2 regions of the Rothia sp. HMSC066G07 genome follow, and region 2 is predicted to be linked to the other one. Evidence: predicted binding sites of a transcription regulator. Region 2 holds the regulator's gene; the other holds the start of a gene.
The links. Region 2 encodes LexA, which represses DNA repair genes until DNA is damaged. Its sites were predicted from a motif close to TCGAACANNTGTTCGA; they were not measured.

Region 1 (11,118 bases), on a different contig from region 2:
TGCTCATGGACAGCACGAGCTTACGAATCGTCTCGATGGAGGCGTTCTCACCGTACGTCATCTTGTCCAGCTTGGTCACGCCATCGACCAGGTAGGCGACCTCCTCACCGAAATCCTCGGTGAGCTGCTCCATCGTGTAGTCGGTGTCTTCCACCGTGTCGTGCAGCAGGCCGGCGGCGAGCACGGGGCCGGTCGCGCCCATCTCCGCAAGAATCGCGGTCACAGCCACCGGGTGGGTGATGTACGGGTCGCCGCTCTTACGCTTCTGGCCCTCGTGGTAGTGGTTCGCCACCTCGTAGGCGCGCTGCAGCACGCGGATATCCTCGTCGGGGTGGTAGCGGCGCACCGCGCGCACGACCGGCGCGATCATGGGCGAGAAACGGATGGTGCCGCCGTGCGAATCGGACGCCTCCATCGTGCTGCTGCGGCTACCGAAGACGAGGCGGTTCGGCACACGTCCGCCAGCAGCCATGACGCGGTGCGAGCCGCGTTTCTTCTTTGCGTCAGACGAATCAGTTTCAGGCAGAGGAATCGGGCCAGCGGGCCGAACCGCGGGCTTCTCGGCGGTCCCTGCAGGGTTCTCAGCGTTGGTGTTCACGGCAGGTTCTGCACTCATTCCAGGCTCCTTCGGACTCAAGATAATCAGCCGCACACTCAGGTTCCTCATCGTTGAGGGCTATACCGGCCAAACCAGCCATCAGCAGGCTCAAACGCGAGCGCACAGTATCTTCACTTCTTATCCTACCCAGCGGTCTGGAACGCGCCAAACTATGCGACGTTTTAACACGCCCGAGCGCGTTTTCTGAGCGAATATCCGGGTGGATGCACGGGCACGCTAAAGGGGAGCCGATACCTTTCGGTATCGACTCCCCTATCGTTAGCAGCGCCAGTAGCGCTGGCGGAACGTTGGCTAGCCGTTCAGGTTCACGCGGTGAATCTCAATGGTTGCGCGTGCCGGCTTCTTAGCGGGCTTCTCGGTTGCCTTCTCGGCATCTGCGGAATCCTTGGATTCCTCAGCAGACTTGCTGGACTTCTCAGCCTTAGCGGCCTCGGCGGGCTCCTCCGAAGAATCACCCTCAGCATCCTCAGCGTCCTTGAAGCTGCCGCTCTCCACCTTCGCGGTGTGCTCACGAATCTGAGGCTCACCCAAACGCAGCGAAGCATACAGCGGCGCAGACACGAACAGCGTGCCGAACATGCCCACCAGAATACCCACGAACAGCGACAGGGACAGGTCCTGCAGAGTACCCGCACCCAGGATGAACGCACCAATGAACAGGATCGCGCCCACCGGCAGAACACCCACAATAGCGGTGTTAATCGAACGAACCAGGGTCTGGTTCACTGCCAGGTTAATCTGCTCGGCAAAAGTCGTGTCGCGGCGTTCCAGCACATCCTCGGTGTTCTCACGGATCTTATCGAACACCACCACCGAGTCGTACAGCGAGTAGCTCAGAATCGTCAAGAAACCAATAATCGCACTCGGAGTGATCTCGAAGCCGAACGCGGCGTACAGGCCAACCGTCACCACCACGGTGAAGAACAGGCCCGCAATAGACGCCAACGACATCTTCCAGGTACGGAAGTAGAACGCCATACCAATCAGCGCAAGCACCACAAACGCGACCAGACCCCAGAACGCCTGACGGGTCACATCCGCACCCCAGGTCGGGCCCACAAACGAAGAGGTCACGTCATTCTCAGAGACGCCGTAACCCTCCTGCAGAGCCGCCTTCACCTGCAGAGTCTCATCATCGCTGAGCTTGCTCATCTGGGCACGAATCGTACCCGGGGCAATATTGGTCACGCGAACATCCGAAGCGTCCTTCGCCTTCTCGTGAATAATGCGCTCACCCGTAGCAGTATCAACGTGCGCAGTCTTCGAGACCACGAACTCCGAACCGCCACGGAAATCAATACCCAGGTTGAAGCCGCCACCAACAGCCGGAATCAGAACCGAAACCGCCATCAGCACAGCCGCAAGCAGCAGCCACAGGCGGCGCTTACCCACGAAGGGGTACGAGCGGGCGCCCGAATGCAGGTCATTACCGAAGCGGGCAAAAGCATTAGGTTTCACATCGGTAGCCATGCTTAGCTCTCCTTCTTCTCATCAGAAGCAGACTCGTCAGCCTCAGCGGCAGCACGCTCTGCACGGCGACGCTCAGCAATGCTCAGCTGCTTCTCCTCCGGGCTGCGGAGGCGACCGGCACCACGGTACAGCGGCGTAGCGCCCAGCGACTCAGGCGACAAGCCCGAGTGGCGGTGACCCTCACCGAAGTAACGAGTATTCGCCAGCAGAGTCAGCATCGGGTGGGTGAACAGGTACACGACCACAAGGTCAGCAATCGCAGTCAAACCAAGGGTGAACGCGAAGCCCTTCACCGAACCGACCGACACCACGTACAGCACCACAGCAGCCAGCAGGTTCACAGCCTTCGACGCCAGAATAGTGCGGGATGCACGCTGCCAACCGTGGTTCACCGCCGACGGGATCGTGCGGCCCGCACGGATCTCATCACGGATACGCTCAAAGTAGACGATGAACGAGTCAGCCGTAGCACCAATCGCCACAATCAGACCCGCCACACCAGCCAGGGACAGGCGGTAGTTCAACGCCCAGCCCAGCAGCGCAATCGCCTCATACGAGATGATGCCCGCAACAATCAGCGACGCAATCGTCACAAAGCCCAGCAGACGGTACTGGAACAGCGAGTACACGAACACCAGCAGCAGACCAATCAGGCCGGTCAGCAGACCCACACGCAGCTGCTCCGAACCCAGGGTCGCAGAAATCTGCTGCTCCGACTGGATTGTGAAGCTAATCGGCAGGGCACCGTACTTGAGCTGATCGGCGAGAGCCTTCGCCTCCTGCTCGGTGAAGTTACCGGTAATCTGCGGCTTACCGTCAGAAATCACAGCCTGCGACACCGGGGAAGACAGCACCTTGCCGTCCAGCAGAATCGCGAAGCGGGCACGCGGATCATTTGCGTTCTGTGCACGAATCGCGTTCAGGCGAGAAGTAATGTTCTGGAACTTCTCACGAGCCTCATCGTTGAACTGAATGTTCACAGCCCAACGGCCCGTAGTCACGCCCTGACCGGTCGTCTCCTGCGAGTGGCTTGCGGTAGAAATATCGCTACCGCTCAGCTCCACAGGACCCAGAATGTACTTCTCCTGACCGTCAGTGGAACACGCCACCATCGGCTTAGTCGGGTCCGCACTATCGGCGTCCTCATTACGTGCCGCGGTGCAGTCCTTCGCCTCGTACTGCTTGTACAGGTCCGCAGTAATCCAGTTACGGTCCGAACCATCAGTCGGCTCCGCGGAGGGCTTGGGCAGCTTATCGTCCGCAGTGCGGGCATCCTCAGCCACCGCAGTACCGGCACCAGAAAGCAGCACCGGGCGGAAGGTCATATTTGCAGACGCCTGAATCAGCTGACGAGTCTCAGCGCTAATCGTTCCGGGAACCGAAACAACCACGTTATTACCCGAGCCGAAAGAGGTCGTAACCTCCGCCTCCGAAACGCCGGCACCATCAACGCGCTGACGAATAATCTCAACCGCCTGGTTCAACTGCTCCTGGGAGACGTTCTCATCCGAAGAGCCATTAACCTTCGGAGAAAGAATCATCTGAGTACCACCCGAAAGGTCCAGGGCGAGCTTCGGTGCCCAAGAACCTCCCGAATAGGTGCTACCGAAAATACCGGCAGCCATAACAACCATGAGCAGGACCATCGAGAGGAGCGCCCCTCGCGCGGCTGCAAGCGGTGAACGCTTAGCCATAATGTTCCTTCTTCGTATGAATAGTATTGAGTGTTCTACAGATTCCGTAACGCGAAAACCCGACGCCGCTCACTGGGCGCCGGGCTCATACGCTCTGAATTACTTAGCAGTATCAGAAGAGGTATCGGATGCGGTAGCCTCGTACACGTCCTCGGTCAGGGGCGCTGCGGGGGCTTCCTCCTCGACGACAGCCATAATCGCGTTCACTGCCAGGGTGATAACAACACCGTCCGCAATCTGAAGCTGCAGCTTGTTGTTATCGAGGTCGGTGCTGACGACGGTGCCGTAGATACCCGAACCGGTCATCACCTGGGTGCCGGGGACGAGAGACTGCTGCATTGCGCGCAGTTCCTCCATCTGCTTACGCTGACGCTTCTGGGCGGAGAACATCATCCAAGCCAGCAGCGCCATCATGGCAATCATAATCAGGAGGTTAAAATCCATGGTCTCACTTTCACATCCGCACCCGTGCCGCTCACCGCGAGGGTTGAGCGTACCAGAAGGTGTGGAATCGTAGATACAGTACGTATCCATCCTACGCGAGAGCTTGAGCTTTAGCGCTCCGAACCAGCATTTTTGTGAGGTTAACCTGAGTTTTGGACTCTCTCGGCGTAATTTTCTGTTCCCAGAAGAAGCTACAGAGAAGCCCGCGGGAGACTGATACCTCCCACGGGCTACTGCTGTGTTATCAGCTGATGCGGGTCTAGAGCTGCATCTCCGGGGCCTCCAAGCCGAGGTGCTCCCACGCCGCGGGCAGAGCCACACGACCGCGCGGGGTACGACCGATCAGGCCCTCACGCACCAGGTACGGTTCGGCAACCGTCTCCACGGTCTCCGTCTCTTCACCCACCGCAATGGCGAGGGTGGACAGACCCACCGGGCCGCCTCCAAACTTGTGAATCAGCGCCTCCAGCACGGCGCGATCCAGGCGGTCCAGGCCGCGCGAATCCACCTCGTACATGTCCAGCGCGGTTGCGGCATCACGCGCATTGATGCGGTCCACGCCGTTCACCAGCGCCCAGTCACGCACGCGGCGCAGCAGGCGGTTCGCAATACGCGGCGTGCCGCGGGAACGACCGGCGATCTCGGTGAAGCCCTCGGAGGTAATCTGCATGTCCATCAGACCCGCACTACGGCGAAGCACCAGCTCAAGCTCCTCCACCGAGTAGAACTCCAGGTGACCGGTAAATCCGAAGCGGTCACGCAGAGGGCCGGGCAGCAGACCCGCACGGGTCGTCGCACCGACCAGGGTGAACTGCGGCAGCTCCAGCGGAATGGAGGTCGCACCCGCACCCTTACCGACCACAATGTCCACACGGAAATCTTCCATCGCCATGTAGAGCATTTCCTCAGCCGGGCGGCTCATACGGTGAATCTCATCCAGGAACAACACCTCACCGGGAGTCAGCGAGGACAGAATCGCCGCCAAATCACCCGAATGCTGAATCGCCGGGCCGGAGGTGATGCGCAGCGGCGCCTCCATCTCCGCCGCAATAATCATTGCGAGCGTGGTCTTACCCAGACCGGGAGGACCCGACAGCAGCACGTGGTCGGCGCTACGGCCACGCATCTTTGAAGCCTCCAGCACCAGGGACAGCTGCTGACGCACACGGCGCTGACCCACAAAGTCATCCAGGGACTTAGGGCGCAGTGCCGCCTCAATCATCTTCTCTTCAGGCTCTTCTTCCATCGCCACCAGGCGCTGGGCGGGAGCTGAAGACGCCTGAGTGCCGGGCACCTGACCGGGAAAATACCCGCCGGAAACCAGGGACGCCGCGGGCTGCGGCTCATAGGGATTCTGGCTCATAGAATTCTTCTTTCACAAAAGTTTGAGTGGGATACGTCGAATAGGGCGCGCCGTCTAGTGGCGGCCCACCGTGTTCTGAGTACCCAAGGAGGCGAGCACACCACGCAGAGCCACACCCACCGGCTCAGTCTCTGCGGCAGGGTTGTGCTGCACGTAAGCGTCAATAGCGGCGGAAGCGTCCTTCTCGCTCCAGCCCAGAGAGGTGAGAGCGTCAAGCACCTGCGGCTTCCAGACAATGCCCTGGCTCAGCGGCAACTCATCGGTCTGGCCATCGCTGAGAATCAGCTTGCCGGCAAGCTCCAGCACAATACGGCGGGCACCCTTCGGGCCAATACCGGGAACCTTCGTGAACGCCTTATCGTCACCGGTCGCCACGGCGCGCTCCACCTCAGCGGCAGTGTGAACACTCAACACCGCCAGAGCAATACGCGGACCAATACCGGAAACCGAAAGCATCATATCGAACACTTCACGCTCGGCAGGCTCCGAAAAACCGTACAGAGTCATCGACTCTTCACGCACAATCATGGTGGTCAGCACGGTAGCTTCCTCACCGGTGCGCAGCTTGGAGAGAGTACGCGCGGTAGCGTACACGAGCATGCCAAAACCGTTCACGTTAATCACCGCATGATCAAGGCCCACCTGAGCCACACGACCGGTCAGGGATGCAATCATTTCTCTCCACCTTTCAACACCGCGCCCCGAATCGGGCTCGCGGCAGTGTGAGGGCACCGGGAACTCCGGCACCCGCAGAACGCACTCCCCCAGTTCAACGGGGAGACACTACAAGTATATTAGAATATTTCTTCTGAAATCAAGCATATATTCGAACTTCTTAGCGAATACATGCGAGCCAGCAAGAGGTACGAAAAAGCCCACGAATGCGCCTCTAGCGGCGAGCGCGCGCCTCCGCCTCCATCCAGGCACGCTGCGCCGGAGTCAACGACCCGCCGCGGCGAGCCTGCGCCGGGCGTGAACCCTGGTGAGTCTGCGTCTGAGCGGACATATTAATGCCCGAACCAATGCCGCCGCCACGCCAACCGTGACAAATCGCAATCGCCAGGGCATCGGCAGCATCGGCAGGCTTCGGCATGGAATCCAGCCCCAAAATACGGGTCACCATACGACCCACCGACGCCTTATCGGCGCGGCCGCTACCGGTCACCGCCGCCTTCACCTCCGAAGGGGTATGGAAGAACACTGGCACGCCGCGCATCGCCGCTGCAGAAATCACCGCGCCCGAAGCGTGCGCCGTACCAATCACCGTGTTCACCTGCTCCTGAGCGAAGATACGCTCAATCGCCAGGGCATCCGGCTTATAGGTGTCCAGCCAGTGGGAGGCGGCGTTGAAAATCCAGAGAATACGCTGGTCCAGGGACTCCGCCGGGATCGTGCCGGCAACACCCACGTTCACGAAGTGCGCCTTACGGTCGGCGGTCATATCGAGCATGGAGAAGCCGCAGCGGGTCAGACCCGGGTCAACACCCATGATGCGGGTTGCACCCGGCACACGCTCCACGGCGGCGGCAGTACGGTTCTCACGCATGCTATCGCGTGCGGCAGGTTGAGCGGCGGCCATCATCTCCCCTTTCGACAAACTCCCTCTAGAATCTCTAGATTCTAGCCCTTCAGAATCCTAGCACCCGGTACCGGGGTGTGCCACGAGCACGGTCACCGCCGACACAGTCACGCGCGCCCCGCGAAAAGTACCCAGCGCATCCCCACCCCAAAACGCTAAGAAGCCACTCCCCCAACCAGCCACCCTACGGCGGCTCGGTTAAAGGAGCGGCTTCTTCAAGCATCAGATATCAGAACCTGAGTGATTACTCAGCTGTGATTACTCAGCTTCCAGCTCTGCCATGACCTCAGCAGAAACGTTAGCGTTCGAGTAGACGTTCTGAACGTCGTCGAGCTCTTCAATAGCGTCTGCCAGCTTCATGAACTTCTTAGCACCCTCAGCGTCCAGGTCAACCTGCATGGTCGGGCGGAAGACCGGGTCATCGTTGTTGTACTCCAGGCCAGCCTCGTCCAGTGCCTTACGGATCTCGGGCAGGTCGGTCGGTGCGGAAACAACGGTGAACACGTCGCCCTCGTCCAGAACCTCTTCGGCACCTGCATCCAGAACAGCCATCAGAACGTCGTCCTCGGTCAGACCGTCAGTCTTGGTGACCTCAGCAACGCCCTTACGCTCGAACAGGAACGCAACCGAACCCTGGTCAGCCATGGTGCCGCCGTTACGGGTCACAGCCAGGCGAACCTCAGACGCTGCACGGTTACGGTTATCGGTCAGACACTCAATGTACAGAGCGGTACCCTGCGGGCCGCGTGCTTCGTACATGATTTCGGTGTAGTCAATGGTCTCACCGGTCAGGCCAGCACCACGCTTGATTGCGCGGTCAATGTTGTCGTTAGGAACGGAGTTCTTCTTCGCCTTCGACACAGCCAGGTCAAGAGCGGGGTTACCAGCAATATCAGCGCCGCCCATACGTGCTGCAACTTCAATTGCCTTAATGAACTTCGCGAAAGCCTTCGCGCGCTTAGCGTCGATAGCAGCCTTCTTGTGCTTAGTAGTCGCCCATTTAGAGTGACCGGACATTCGTATCTCCCTTAGTCAAAACCTCTGTGCGGACACGGCGAAACGTCCCACGCACCGTACTGTACTCACATAACTATACCGTAGCGGAGGCGCACACCACCTCAGAAAGTGCACGCCACCGCCAGGAATAGGCTAGCGGGGGCGAGATGCAGCCGAAGCGCGTGCCTTCTCCACCAGTGAGTCGTCAATCGTGTTCGGCGCGAACTCGCCAAACTTACGCTGAGCCGCCTGCTCAATCAGGTAGTCCGAAATCTTCGGGTTCTTCGGTAGCAACGAACCGTGCAGGTAGGTGCCAATCACGTTGTGCACGCGCGCACCCTCATACGCATCGGTCACGTTGTTACCCTCACCCTTGGTGACGGTAGCCAGCGGGGTGCAGCCGGAACCCAGGTAGGTCAGACCCGAGTGGTTCTCAAAACCAATCACAGTGCCGAACTCCTCAGACTCCTCAACAATATTGCCGATTAGGCGGTCATCGCCGCCGACCGTGTGCGCATCAAAAATGCCGATACCCTTCAGCACCTCACCCTCACGGGTGCGGAATTCCTTGCCGAACAGCTGGTACAGGCCACAAATGACGAGCATCGGCACGCCAGCCTCAGCCAGCGAGCGCAGCGTGTCACCGTTCGCGTGCAGGTCATCCTGAATCACGGACTGACCCGAGTCCTGGCCGCCGCCACCCAGAATGATGTCAACATCTTCCGGGAAAGGCTGACCGGGGTTGTGGTCCAGAATCTGCACGTCAAAGCCGTGCGCCTGCGCGCGACGAGCCAACGCCAGGGTGTTACCCCAGTCGCCGTAAATGTTCATGTCGAGCGGGTACAGCTGCAGAATACGCAGAGTCTTACCGTTATTGGGGCCGGAGGCGGGGGTGCCCTCAAAAGTGTGAGTTGCCGTCATTAGGAAACCCTCTCAACGTCAGTGATCTTTGCGAGCTCTTCACGCAGAGCCAGCATTGCGGTGTAGGTGCAGAAAATACGCATGGGTGCGTTACCGCTGGAGGCAATGAAGCCCTTGAGCGCATCGGCGAGGTTCTCGTTGACCTCGTCAACCTTCACGCCGTCATGCTCCAGGCGCAGCGCCATATCCCAGGCGCGCACACCCGAAACCATCTGCACGCCGGTCTTCTTCAAGCTGTCGAAGTCAACATCCCACAGCCAGGACACGTCACGACCGTCAGCGTACTGGTCGTTAATCGTGATCATGGTGGCGTAGTCGTCAGCGTTCGCGCTCGCCAGGGACAGGCGGAAACCGCTCGGGTTCTTCACGAGCAGCAGCTGCAGCGGGCGGCCGTTCACGTTCAGGGTCTCACCGCGACCGAAGGCGGGGGTAATCTTCGCCAGCTCCGCGATGAGCTTATCTTCGTTGAGCTTTTCGCCCATGACGGCGCGGGTCAGCGCCATAGCGCCAGCCGCGTTGAAGATGTTGTAGATGCCGTAGAGGTTGATTTCGCCGACTCGCTCTACGCCCGCCAGGTCGAAGGTTGCGGAGGTGCCGGAGAAAGCGGTCAGGGTGACGTCTGCGTCGGGCAGGGTTGCCTTCGCGACGGTGCCGCCGCGCATCTCATCGTCCGAGGGGAAGTACGAACGCAGGGACTCATCCAGGCCGTAGTACTTGACGGTCACGCCAGGCTGCACGTTCTCAGCGAGGGAGCGGATGCGCGGGTCCTCACGGTTGAGCACCACGGTGCCGGTCGTTGCGGAGGCGACGGTCGCCAGCATGCGGCGGGTCGTGTCAATCTCACCGAAGCGGTCCAGCTGGTCACGCAGAACGTTCAGCAGCAGAGCGTAATCGGGCTTGACTGCCTTCACGAAGTGCACGGCGTGCGCCTCGTCCAGCTCAAGCACAGCAATATCAGCATCAAGCTTGCCGCCGAGGGTCATCTCGCCCAGCAGTGCCGCAGCGACACCGCGCACAAAGTTCGAACCGGTGCGGTTAGTGAAAACCTTCAGACCCTGAGCTTCAAGCAGCTGCACAGCCATCTTCGTGGTGGTGGTCTTACCGTTCGTGCCGGAGACAACAACCACGCCGTAGGGCAGCTTCGCGAGCTCTTCAGCGACGAAGTCGGGGTGCAATTTTTCCATGACAAGGCCGGGGAAGGCGGAGCCGCCGCCGCGAAGCTTAGTCGCGGCGCGTACGCCCTGGCCGAGAAGACGAATGAGGGGTTTGGACATGCTTACCATTTTAGTACACGCACGCCAGCGGCTGAATGGTCCGCCCGGCTCGTTCGCTCATGCCGGACGGGGCGGGGTTACTGGGGTTTTGGCGCAGGGGGTGCGGGGGTTTTGGTTCAGGAGGTTTGGTGTGGGGCTCCGGCTAGAGCGGAGCGCCGGGGGTATTAGAACAGCGAGCCCGCCTAGTACAGTGAACCCATCTAGAACAGAGAACCCTGCACCCTCACCCGCGTGAACTCCTGCGCCGGCTCCACGAGCACATTCCGCCACGCGGCAGTGTTCACCAGGAACGCTGCGTCAGCATCGCCGGTGTGGGCGCTCAAAAACTGACCAGCCGCACCCGTACAGAAGAAGCCAGCCGACCCACTCTCCAGACCAGAATCACACGGCGCTAGGGGTTCGGGCGATTGCGCACGCAGTGCCGCATACGGGCGGTTCATGGCGAGCGACGGAATCCACGGCTCATCCAGGGCGGTGAGCGGCACCTCCGGCTCGGTGCGCGCCAGTTCGGCGAGCGCTTCGCGGGCGCGGGCAACCGCCTCCTGATGGGCAACACGAAGCTGCGCGCCGGGCAGCGGATTCGTCCAGGCGCGGTACTTGCTCGCCACCTGCTTAACCTGCGGAATCTTCGCGAGGGCGGTCACGGCGTCCTCGGCGCGGCGAATAGCAAGCCCGTCGGGTGCGAGCGCAATGTATGTGGCGGTGGCGACCGCCTGCTCGTCCAGGCGGCGCGGGGTCGAATGCAAGGAGCTCGTGCC
Region 2 (11,118 bases):
TTCACAATCAGAGCAAAGTTCGGCACACCGTCACCCTTACGGATCACGCTCAGCGCACCGTTCGGTTCAATCTGAGCGAACTCAATGTCTTCCAGGTCGTAAATACCCTGCGCACGAAGGTCAGCAATCAGGCGCATCGGATCAAGAACCACATCTGCCTGCTGGAAGCTCTTAATATCGATATCACCATCCGTAATGACCGGCACGCGCTGCTCACGCACCGCCATATGCAGAAAACGAATCTTCGTGGTCGCCACATTCAGCAGCTGAATCATGCACAGCGTAAACACCATGTAGATGACAAAGTAGAACAGGCTAATCTGCTCGCTGTACAACACGCCACCGAACACACCACCGATGACAAAGTTACCGATGGTATCAATCGGGGTCTGGTGCCCCGCCTGAGAACGGTGAGTCAGACGCAGGTACACCAAAAGAATGATCAGGCCAACGAAAATCTTTAGCAAACGATAAACGATCATCTCAACGGTCATAACAAAAATCTCCTAGAACTAAGCCCGGAAAATATCCGGCTCCAAATAAATGATGCGTGCCGCAGGAACAGCCTCACGAATACGCACCTCAGCCGCGTCAATCTCATCAGCTACCGCACGACCAGTATCAGCATCATGAATACGAATCTTTGCCGCCACCAGAATCTCCTCGGGACCCAGGTGCACGGTCTTAATGTGGATAATGCGCTCGCTATCGCCATCCTCAATCGCCGCGCGAATCTTCGCCAAATCCTCCGGAGAAGCAGCCTCACCCAAAATCAGGGACTTCATCTCCACCGCAAGGAACACAGCAATAAAGACCAGCAGCACACCAATAGCCAGGGTACCGAACGCATCCCACAGACCATTACCGGTCAACAGAGTCAGACCCACACCAAAGAGCGCAAAAATCAGACCCAGCAGCGCACCCGCATCCTCCAGCAGAAGCACCGGAAGCTCCGGGTTCTTCGAAGTACGCAAGAAACGCATCCAGCTCTGCTTGCCCTTCAGATCACGCGACTCCTTCACCGCCACGCGGAACGAATTACCCTCCAGCAGAATCGAACCCACCAGAACAGCCACCGGAACCCACTGCCACTCAGTAATACCGTGCGGGTCATGCAGCTTCTCATAACCCTCATACAGAGCGAACAAGCCACCCAGGGCAAAGATAATAATCGAAACAATAAACGCGTAAATATAGCGGTTACGGCCATAACCAAACGGGTGCTCCTCATCAGCCTGCTTCTGCGAAGCGCGACCGCCCAGAAGAAGCAAAAGCTGATTACCCGAGTCAGCCACCGAGTGAATAGCCTCCGCCAACATCGACGAAGAACGAGTCAGCGCAAAAGCCAAAAACTTCAGCACCGCAATACCCAGATTCGCACCCAGCGCGGCAATAATCGCGCCCGAACCCGAATGACCAGAAGGAGCAGACATAATTTCCCTTTCTCAGCCCTAAACTAAAACTCTAAAACCTATGAGGCTAAGGCGGCCCACCGCTGTACCACAGCCGTGAACCGCCCAAAGCCTAGCGAGAAACGCCGCGCTGAGCCATCGCCGAAGCATACAGGCACACAGCAGCAGCCGTACCCACATTCAAAGACTCAGCCGAACCATAGACAGGAACAGCCACGCGCATAGTGGCGGCCGCCTTCTCTTCAGCGTTCAAGCCCTGCGCTTCATTCCCGAAAAGCCACATTGTCGGCTTCGAAAGATCAAAATTACCCTTCACACCGGACGGGGCGCTCGCCTCCACACCGGCACGACGAGCCGCAGTGTACTCGCTCAGCTCCTGCAGATTCACCGCACCATAGCCGTCAGCAGCCAACACAGCAGTACCCTGAGACTTCACATCCTCCGCGAAATCCTCCAGCTGCACGCCCTGAATAATCGGCACATGGAACAGCGAACCGGCGGTAGAACGCACCGTTTTCGGGTTATACAAATCCACCGAACCCTTAGTCGTAATCACCAGGTCGGCGCCAGCCGCATCAGCCACGCGAAGAATAGTGCCCGCATTACCCGGATCCTGCACACGAGACAGCACAGCAATCAGCTTCGGGTTCAACGCACCCTCACCCCACAGCAGCGCGAACGACGCATCCACCATAAAGGAAACCGCAATAATACCCTGCGGGCTCACCGAATCAGCCATCGCCTCCAGCACCTCATCGGTCACCACACGCATAAAGACGCGGCGGCCCTCCTCCGGGGTGGGGGTGCCGTACACCTGCTCCAGCAGCTCTGCAATATCCTCATGACGGTCAAAAGCCGCCTCCGTGACATACACAGCGTCCAGGATGGGGCTCTTCAGGTGCGCCTTCAACGCCTCACGCACAGCCTGCGGGCCTTCCACCAAGAACTGGCCCTTCTTCGTGCGGGCAGCGCGGGTACGCAGCTTCGCAATATCGCGCACACGATCTGCCTGCGGATTGGACATCACAACGGGGGTACTAATACGTTCAAAAAAGTTCACTCTTAAAGGGTACAGGCAAAGGCACACCCCAAAACGCAGAACAGCCACACGCACAACCTCGGATACGCAGAAAGCGGCCGCCCACACTCAAAAGTGCAGACGGCCGCTCATGACGCTTAAGTATCCTACCCCGAACCTAGATCTTCGAGGTAAGAACACAACCTAGGCTAATTAAGCCTTGGGAGCCGAGGTGTCCTCGGGCAGGTTGTTCTTAGCAATCTCAACCAGTGCGTTGAAGGCAGCGGGCTCGTTAACAGCCAGCTCAGCCAGCATACGGCGGTCAACCTCAACACCAGCAGCCTTCAGGCCCTGGATGAAGCGGTTGTAGGTCAGGCCCTGTGCGCGGGAAGCAGCGTTGATACGCTGAATCCACAGGCGACGGAAGTCACCCTTCTTCTTACGACGGTGGTCGTAGCTGTAAACCAGCGAGTGAGTGACCTGCTCCTTAGCCTTACGGTACAGGCGAGAACGCTGACCGCGGTAGCCGGATGCACGATCGAGAATAGTACGGCGCTTCTTGTGCGCGTTAACCGCGCGCTTCACACGTGCCACGTGTGTCTCCTTCGTCTTATGTCCTGAACAGCTCACATATCACGCTGAACAGGAGCGAGTCTTTAATCAGTGCGCACCACTATCGGTGCGCCAGGTGCAGAGAGTAAGCGTTGCTTACTTACCCAGCATCTTCTTGACAACCTTTGCCTGGCCGCCGGTAACGATCTGGTCAGAAGCCAGACGACGGGTCAGACGAGAGGACTTGTGCTCCAGGTAGTGGCGACGGTTCGCCTGCTGGCGCTTAACCTTGCCGCTACCGGTGAGCTTGAAGCGCTTCTTAGCACCAGAGTGGGTCTTCTGCTTCGGCATAGCTGCCGTTCTCCTTACATTCATCCCCCGCCACAACGGCGGGGTAGCTTAGTGGGGTTGAGCGATACACGCATCAGCCCCAAGGACCAAAGGTGAGGCACCCCCAACGAGGTGCCTCGGAACCGGCACCGGGTGAACCCGCAACACCCACCCAACGGTGGAGGCGCGTGCCCATCCTAAAGTGACGACCCGGTTCCCTACTCGGCGGAAGCCTGTGCCTTCAACTCGGCAGGCATAGCGTCTGCCAGAGAATTAGTTACGGGCTTCGCCTTGGTCGTGTCAATACGCTCGCGACCCTTGCGACCGCCGGCGCCCTGCTCACGGCGAGCCTCTGCCTTACCGCGAAGCGGAGCCAGAACCATCACCATGTTGCGGCCATCCTGACGGGGGCGAGACTCAACGGTGCTCACCTCAGCCAGCTCAGCCGCCAGACGCTCCAGCAGACGCACACCCATCTCGGGGCGCTGCTGCTCACGACCACGGAACTGAATCATTGCCTTGACCTTGTCACCACCGGAAAGGAAACGACGAGCGTGTCCAACCTTGGTTTCGTAGTCGTGGGTATCAATCTTCAGGCGGAAACGGATCTCCTTCAGAACGGCATTAGCCTGCTTCTTGCGGGATTCACGAGCCTTGATTGCGGCTTCGTACTTGTACTTACCGTAATCCATGAGCTTGCACACGGGCGGCTTCGCGTTCGGGGCAACCTCGACCAGGTCGAGTTCGGCGTCCTCAGCCAGACGCAGAGCGTCCTTCAGAGGGACAACGCCTACCTGCTCGCCACCGGGACCGACAAGACGGACCTCGGGAACGCGGATACGATCGTTAATGCGTGGTTCGCTAATGACTAGCTCCTGTGCTCTGTGGGTTTCCCCGTGAATACTATCCGTTGCGGGCACTAAAAAAGCCCCCGCAGTTACACAAGCGGAGGCACAAACCAGCGTACGCCGAAAGTAGCGTACGAACCCGTTCACCTCAAAACTCGCAAACTAACGCCTGCGGCGGTCAACCGGGTGGGAGGCATGCTCCACTTGCAAACTGCCTACAACCATACCGCAGAATCCCCGATAGACGCAAGGAAATAGACGCAAAACACCATAAAAATTGCGGGGACTCCCCCAGAAAGTCCACAGAAGCGCCCACTCTTAAGGACGCATTTACCGAAACAAACGAAATATGAGATTCTAGGACTATGAGCACTGAAAACACGAGTTTCCGCTTCACCGCGGAAGAAGAAACCCCCGTACACGGCCACACCGAACTCACCGAAGAGCAGGTCGAAGCCGTCAACGAACAGCTGCGCGACATCGCAGACGTACCCGCCATCGAAATCATCAGCTCCGCAGCCATCCACATGATGAGCGCCGCAGCCGTCAAGTGCGGCCTCGCAGCCGAAGAAAACGCCGACGACCTCAAGGACCTCGACGAAGCACGCAAGCTCATCACCGCACTGGCAGGCCTCGTCACCGCCGCAGCACCCGAAATCGGCTCCCAGCACGCAGCACCCCTGCGCGACGGCCTGCGCACCCTGCAGCTCGCATTCCGCGAAGCATCCCCCTTCCCGGACGAACCCGGCAAGGGCCCCGGCGAAAAGCTCACCGGCCCGGTGTACTAAACCAACTGGTGTACTAAGCCAGGACGTGCGCTAAACCAGCAGGCCTACTAAGCCATATCTGGTGTATGCCATCACGAAGCCCCGCATCCCTCGTATTGAGGAAGACGGGGCTTCGTCATATATAAAACCTATGCGGATAAGAAATCTACGCGGGCTAAAGCAGAGCGGTAGCTTTAGCGGGAGCCAGCGACCTCAAGAGCCTGTTCAAAACTAAAGTTACCCACATACAGCGCCTTGCCAAGCACCACGCCCTCCAAACCATAAGGCACCATAGAACGCAGCTTCACAAGATCAGCCAGCGACGCCACACCACCGGACGCCACCACCCGACAGGCAGTCTGAGCCAGCACCTCATCCAGCAGCTCCGCACCCGGGCCCGCCAGAGAACCGTCCTTACTCACATCCGTGACGATATAGCGGCGCACACCCGCGCTCTCCAGCCACGCCAGCGCCTCCGCCAAATCAGGCCCCGACCAATCGGTACCGCGAGCCACCGTCACCCAGCCCCGCTCGGGGTTATAACGGGCATCGAGGCCAAGAGCCAGAAGATCAGAATCGGCATAATGAGCCAGAACACCTTCAAGCCAGGAAGAATCCGCCAGAGCCGCACTAGTCACGTTCACGCGGTCCGGATTCAGGCTCAGGGCGCGCTCCAGACTCTCAGCATTACGCACACCGCCACTGACCTGAACACGAACCGGAGCGGAGCCGGTCATCCAGGCATTCTCGGCGCGGACAGCGGCAACCACCTCAGCCAGAACCTCAGTATTCGTGCCACGACCAAACGCCAAATCAAGGTCAACCAGGTGAATCCAGCGAGCACCAGCCTTCACCCAGGTCAGAGCCGCCTCAACGGGGTCGAGGCGCTGCTCACCACCGGACAGGGTGCCACCCACCGGGCGCACCGCGTAGCCTTCAGAAATATCAACGGCGGGCAGAAGTTCAAGAACGGGTGCAGACATTAGTTACCTCCCGCAGCAGTAGCGGAGTCACCAGAAGACAGGCGACCGGTCGCCGCCAGGGATGCAACCCAGCGGCGCATAAACTCCGCACCCAGCTCACCAGATCCCACCGGGCAGAACTGCACCGCCGTCAGCGGACCGTTCTCAACCGCCGCGATATAGGCGGGCTCGGTGACAGTCCACGTCACCGCCGGAGGGGCAATATATTCAATGCTCTGATCAAAAGCCCACTCAAAAACGCCGTGCTCAGACTTGAAGTGAGCCTCACCCTCAAGATCCTTGAGCAACGTACTATCGGAGGAAGAACGCAGGGCAGAAGCACCGGGCGCCAGGTCTCGGGCAGAAAGCTCCACGCTCTCACCGGGCCACTCCCCCATGCACTGCACCTGAACCTGCCCCATCTGCGGATGCTCCACCGTCACCGAGTCGAAGAGGCAGCTCAACGCCGCACCGGCAACCAGCACCGGACGACCGCCAGCAACACGGCGACCAATCACGCGCTCAGCGTCCTTAGCTTTCAGGTCTTCGTACGCCTCGAGAGAGCTCACACCGCCGGTCACCACCATGCCGTCAGCTTCACGCAACTGGTCGGGCACAGCGGTCACGATAACGTCCGCCCCCGCATCCTGAAGAAGCTTCACCAGAGGACCACGAGTTCCGGGTTCCCCCAAAACGGCAACCACGGGACGAGCGGGCTGAGTGGTCTGTACAGATTCAGTTTCGACGGGTGTGGTTGCAGCGGGTGTGGGTTCAGCGGGAACAGGCATCGGTGCGCTCCTATTTCATAGGCTCAAGAATTCGACTCAAGCGCTCAGCTTGAGAGATAGCGGGTTCGGAGTCAAGACATCAACCTCATGCAGAAGCCAACCACGTACGTGTCCATGCTTAGCGCTGAGTCTGAGGAATTTCCAGACGCTGACCGGCATCAACAGAGGTGCTGGTCAACGAGTTCAACTCCATAATACGAACCACAGTATCACGGGTGTCACCCTGCGGATCCACCGCCTGAGCAATATCCCACAGGGTCTCGCCATGCTTGACCACAACGACGGTTCGAGTCACCGAAGCGTTCTCCACAGAAGCAGAAGCCGCCGGGCCAAAGAAGCTAATAGCACCGAGCACAATCAGCGCCGCCAAAGTCAGCAGAGGCAGCCCCTTCAGGAAACCGCGCACAGTACCAAGACGACGAATAGAAGCGGGAACCGCGCGCAGAAACTCGCCGCCCTTAGCCAGAAGAACACTCTTCACGCTAGGGGTCTGCGCATCAGAAGCAGTCTGCGCGCCAGAAGCTACAGAGCGAACCGGTGCCTGAATAGAGCCAGCAGGGGCAGAAGCGGCGGGAACACGAGTAGGCTGACCCACCTGAGCGGGGCGAGGCGCATGAGCCGCACGAGAAGAGCGAACAGACTGCGAAGACGCAGGCACACGAGAACGCCCCTGCACGGTGCTGGCGGACGCAGTGCGGGCGGGGTGAAGTACCACCAAACCTGCCGGAAGGTGTGCAGAAGTGTCACGAGAAGCAAGAGGTGTTGCAGTAGTCATTGTGGTTCCTTTCTCTTAGCTCGCCCCGGGGTTACCCCGCGGGTCTAGCAATGCCGAGCGATACCCGCTCGGAGGTCCTAGTTGAGTGATAACTATGGAGTGGTGATTGTTAGGCGATAACTATTGGGTAGTTATTCTCTAGTTAGGTCAGAGCGCCGGATGCACCGGGTTGCGCTGGGTCGCCCCAACACCCCATCCCCTGCGCTCTCTCTTCGCCGGATACTCCCTAGAGCATCCGGGGTAGATCGTGCGAAGAGAGAGGCAGAGGATTCGAATACATTCGAACACTCCTTCACTCGCCCCTCCTGGAAGACTCCGGGTCGAATCTTCGAATATTTTTCGAACATTCACCCGTAAATCCTGAATTTCAGGAGAGATTCAAGAGTATATACGAACTCTTGTTCTAAAGTCTAGCAGAGATGTACTAAAAATTTCTTCGAGTTTCGAAGAAAAAATCTAGAATATTTGTTTGAGTTTTTCGGTGTAGTGTTCTACACTGGTGTCAAGAGACGTTCCACACGCTCCTGATGAGTCCTACTCACAGCAGGTTTCTGTACCCGTTACAGCTTGGTTCTGTATCTAAATGCAGGTGCTGCTGACTGAGTTTTATAGGGCGGAGGCGCATACTCGTTGCCCGCGTATCGCTCCGGCACGGATAGAATTCCTCCACCCCCTGACGAGATAAGACCAATTTCAGCAGAACCAAAAAAATTTTTAGGACACCATCGGAAAACGTGTGAAGCACCCATCCGTGCCCCGACCGGGATACAAGGTCGGAGTACAGACCGAAGGAAAAGAAATGGCAACAGCACCCCGTCCGGCGCTGACCGCGCGCCAGCAGAAGATTCTTGACGCGATCCGCACCGAGATTGAACAAAAGGGTTACCCGCCGTCCATGCGCCAGATTGGTGACATGGTGGGTCTTGCGTCCCTGTCTTCGGTCACTCACCAGCTCGGCCGTCTCGAGACCATGGGCTACATTCGCCGCGACCCCAAGCTCCCCCGCGCCATTGAGGTGCTGGATGAGAACGGCGTCGGCATCCACGGTAGCGCTTCCTCTTCCCTGCCCGAGCTGCCGAACTTCGAAGTCGGCGATGAGGACCTCGTACCCGTTCCCCTGGTTGGACGAATTGCAGCGGGCGGCCCCATTACCGCCGAGCAGTCCGTGGAGGATGTGCTTGCCCTGCCCCGCCAGCTGGTCGGTAGCGGCAAGCTCTTCATGCTCAAGGTCAAGGGCGATTCCATGATTGACGCAGCAATCTGCGATGGCGACTGGGTGGTTGTCCGAGAGCAGCACACCGCAGACAACGGCGATATCGTTGCTGCTCTGCTCGACGATGAAGCAACCGTAAAGGTGTTCCGTCAGGTTGACGGCCACACCTGGCTCATGCCGCGCAACTCTAACTACGAGCCGATTATGGGTGACCGCGCAACCGTTATGGGTAAGGTCGTCTCCGTGCTGCGTAGTCTCTAGAAGATACAAGTCTCTAAAAGTTGCAGTCTCTAGAAGACGCGGGCTCTCAACAGCACAGCTTCTAAAAGAAGCTGGTTCTAAACAGCACGGCTTCTAACAGACATAACCGTTAGGGCTCTTAGCTCTCTATAGAAATCACCCCGGTGATACGTAAACGTTCACGTATCACCGGGGTGATTTCTATATGTCTAAATTTATATGCCCAAAACGGGGCGGCGGCGCGGCAAGGAATGGATCTCGCCCGAGCTAACGCTCAATACTCGCCGAAAGACGAGCCAGCGCACCAATCACGGCTGCCTTATTCTGCGTCGACCACATCGGCGGCATCGCCTTCATCAAGAAACCGCCGTAACGTTTAGTCGCCACACGAGAATCCAGTACAGCCACCACGCCGCGGTCAGACACCGAACGAATCAGGCGGCCCGCGCCCTGCGCCATACGAATCGCCGCATGGTGAGCAGAAACCGCCATAAAGCCGTTACCGCGGTGACGGTTCACCGCCTCCGTACGAGCCTGCGCAATCGGGTCGTCCGGGCGGGGGAACGGAATGCGGTCCATCACCACCAGGCGGCAAGAGTCACCCGGAACATCCACGCCCTGCCATAGGCTCATCGTTCCGAACAGGCATGAGTCAACGTCCTCGCTGAACTCCTCCACCAGAGCCTTGAGCGAAGACTCACCCTGCAGAAGAATGTTCAGGTCGCTATGCTCACGCATGTACTCGGCGGCACGCTCAGCGGCACGCTTCGAGGAGAACAGGCCCAGGGCGCCGCCCTCCGACGCCTCGCACAGCTCACGCAGACGCTCCAGCTGACCCTCGTGCACACCAAATCCCGGAGGCTTCAAATCTCCGGCAACGTACATGATGCCCTGCTTGCGGTAGTCGAAAGGTGAACCCACATCGATACTCGTCCAGCGCGGCGCACCCTCCCCTTGCAGTCCCAGGGCAGCGGCTGCAACATCAAAAGAGTCACCCACCGTCAGGGTCGCACTCGTCAAAATCACGGTGCGGTCAGCGAACAGGCCGTCACGCAACTGCAGGCCAACGCTCAACGGAGCGATATTCAGGGTCGCCGGGTCGGTATCGGAAGCAGCCACGTAGCGGCCGTTCTCCCAACCGCCCTGACGAGAAATCCACAGAACGTCCTGCTCGCCCGAAGCCTCCAGAATGCGGCTGCTCATATCGTGCACCTCAGAGACACGCGAGCGCGCCATCTGCAGGCCGGCGTCAACGTCCTGACCGTCCGGCTTCGTATCGGACAGGGCGGTGCGGGCGGCATCATTGACCGCAGAAATAGCGGTCAAAAGGCGACCGTCCAGGCCCTTCAGCAGGCCCTCGGCAAGACCCTCGAACGCGGTCTCCAGGGTGCCGGCAGCCATTTCCAGTGCGCCGGAATCAGCCTTCGAATGCTTCTTCACGCTACGCGCCGCACGGCGAACCATCGCAACCGTCAAAGAACCAGACACGGCACCTGTCACGCGGTCCACCAGCTCATGAGCCTCATCAATAATGACCGTCTCGTGCTCGGGCAGAACCTTCATGCCCTCGAAAGCGTTAATCGCCAGCAGGGCGTGGTTCGTGATGACAATGTCAGCCTCAGCGGCACGGCTACGCGCCATCTCGCTAAAGCACTCTTCCACCAGCGGGCAGCGGCGGCCCAGACACTCGGCGGCGCTCACCGATACCTGAGCCCAGGCGCGGTCAGAGACGCCGGGCTTCAGCTCGTCACGGTCGCCGGTCTCCGTGCGGTCGGCCCACTCGCGCAGGCGCACCACTTCCTCACCCACGCGGGAGGTCGAAGAAGGCATGTCAAAGAGAGCATCCGGCTCGTCTTCCGGGTAGCCGCCCTCCAGCTTGTGCAGGCAGAGGTAGTTATTACGGCCCTTGAGCAGAGCCACCTGCGCCTGCGACTCCGGGCGCGGCTCCAGCGCTTGTAGAAGACGCGGAATATCGCGGTTCACGATCTGCGCCTGCAGGGCAAGAGTCGCCGTCGCAACCACAATCGGCTGGTCCGACTCCCCCACCCGCGCCAGGGCAGGCACCAGGTAGCCCAGGGACTTACCGGTACCGGTACCCGCCTGGACCAGCAGGTGACGCTGCAGTTCAAGAGCCTGCGCCACATGCGCCACCATGGTGCGCTGACCGGCACGATTCTGACCGCCAGTGGCGGCAACCGCCTCATCCAGCAGGG

Region 1: the regulator LexA is predicted to act here: its motif matches at 6,405-6,420, upstream of ruvA (Holliday junction branch migration protein RuvA).

The regions. Positions count from the first base shown of each region.
Region 1 is NZ_KV816924.1:297,496-308,613, forward strand. It holds gene HMPREF2971_RS04910 (RelA/SpoT family protein) at 1-616, opposite strand, end outside; gene secF (protein translocase subunit SecF) at 911-2,089, opposite strand; gene secD (protein translocase subunit SecD) at 2,092-3,783, opposite strand; gene yajC (preprotein translocase subunit YajC) at 3,883-4,227, opposite strand; gene ruvB (Holliday junction branch migration DNA helicase RuvB) at 4,487-5,473, opposite strand; gene ruvA (Holliday junction branch migration protein RuvA) at 5,645-6,265, opposite strand; gene ruvC (crossover junction endodeoxyribonuclease RuvC) at 6,480-7,169, opposite strand; gene HMPREF2971_RS04945 (YebC/PmpR family DNA-binding transcriptional regulator) at 7,428-8,186, opposite strand; gene HMPREF2971_RS04950 (type 1 glutamine amidotransferase) at 8,319-9,086, opposite strand; gene HMPREF2971_RS04955 (Mur ligase family protein) at 9,086-10,369, opposite strand; gene HMPREF2971_RS04960 (hypothetical protein) at 10,561-11,118, opposite strand, start outside.
Region 2 is NZ_KV816927.1:274,494-285,611, reverse strand. It holds gene HMPREF2971_RS06900 (DUF421 domain-containing protein) at 1-494, opposite strand, end outside; gene HMPREF2971_RS06895 (cation diffusion facilitator family transporter) at 513-1,433, opposite strand; gene HMPREF2971_RS06890 (TrmH family RNA methyltransferase) at 1,525-2,526, opposite strand; gene rplT (50S ribosomal protein L20) at 2,644-3,024, opposite strand; gene rpmI (50S ribosomal protein L35) at 3,139-3,333, opposite strand; gene infC (translation initiation factor IF-3) at 3,531-4,232, opposite strand; gene HMPREF2971_RS06870 (DUF1844 domain-containing protein) at 4,526-4,948, shown strand; gene HMPREF2971_RS06865 (HisA/HisF-related TIM barrel protein) at 5,122-5,910, opposite strand; gene HMPREF2971_RS06860 (type 1 glutamine amidotransferase family protein) at 5,910-6,677, opposite strand; gene HMPREF2971_RS09110 (LysM peptidoglycan-binding domain-containing protein) at 6,796-7,452, opposite strand; gene lexA (transcriptional repressor LexA) at 8,252-8,926, shown strand; gene HMPREF2971_RS06845 (ATP-dependent DNA helicase) at 9,173-11,118, opposite strand, start outside.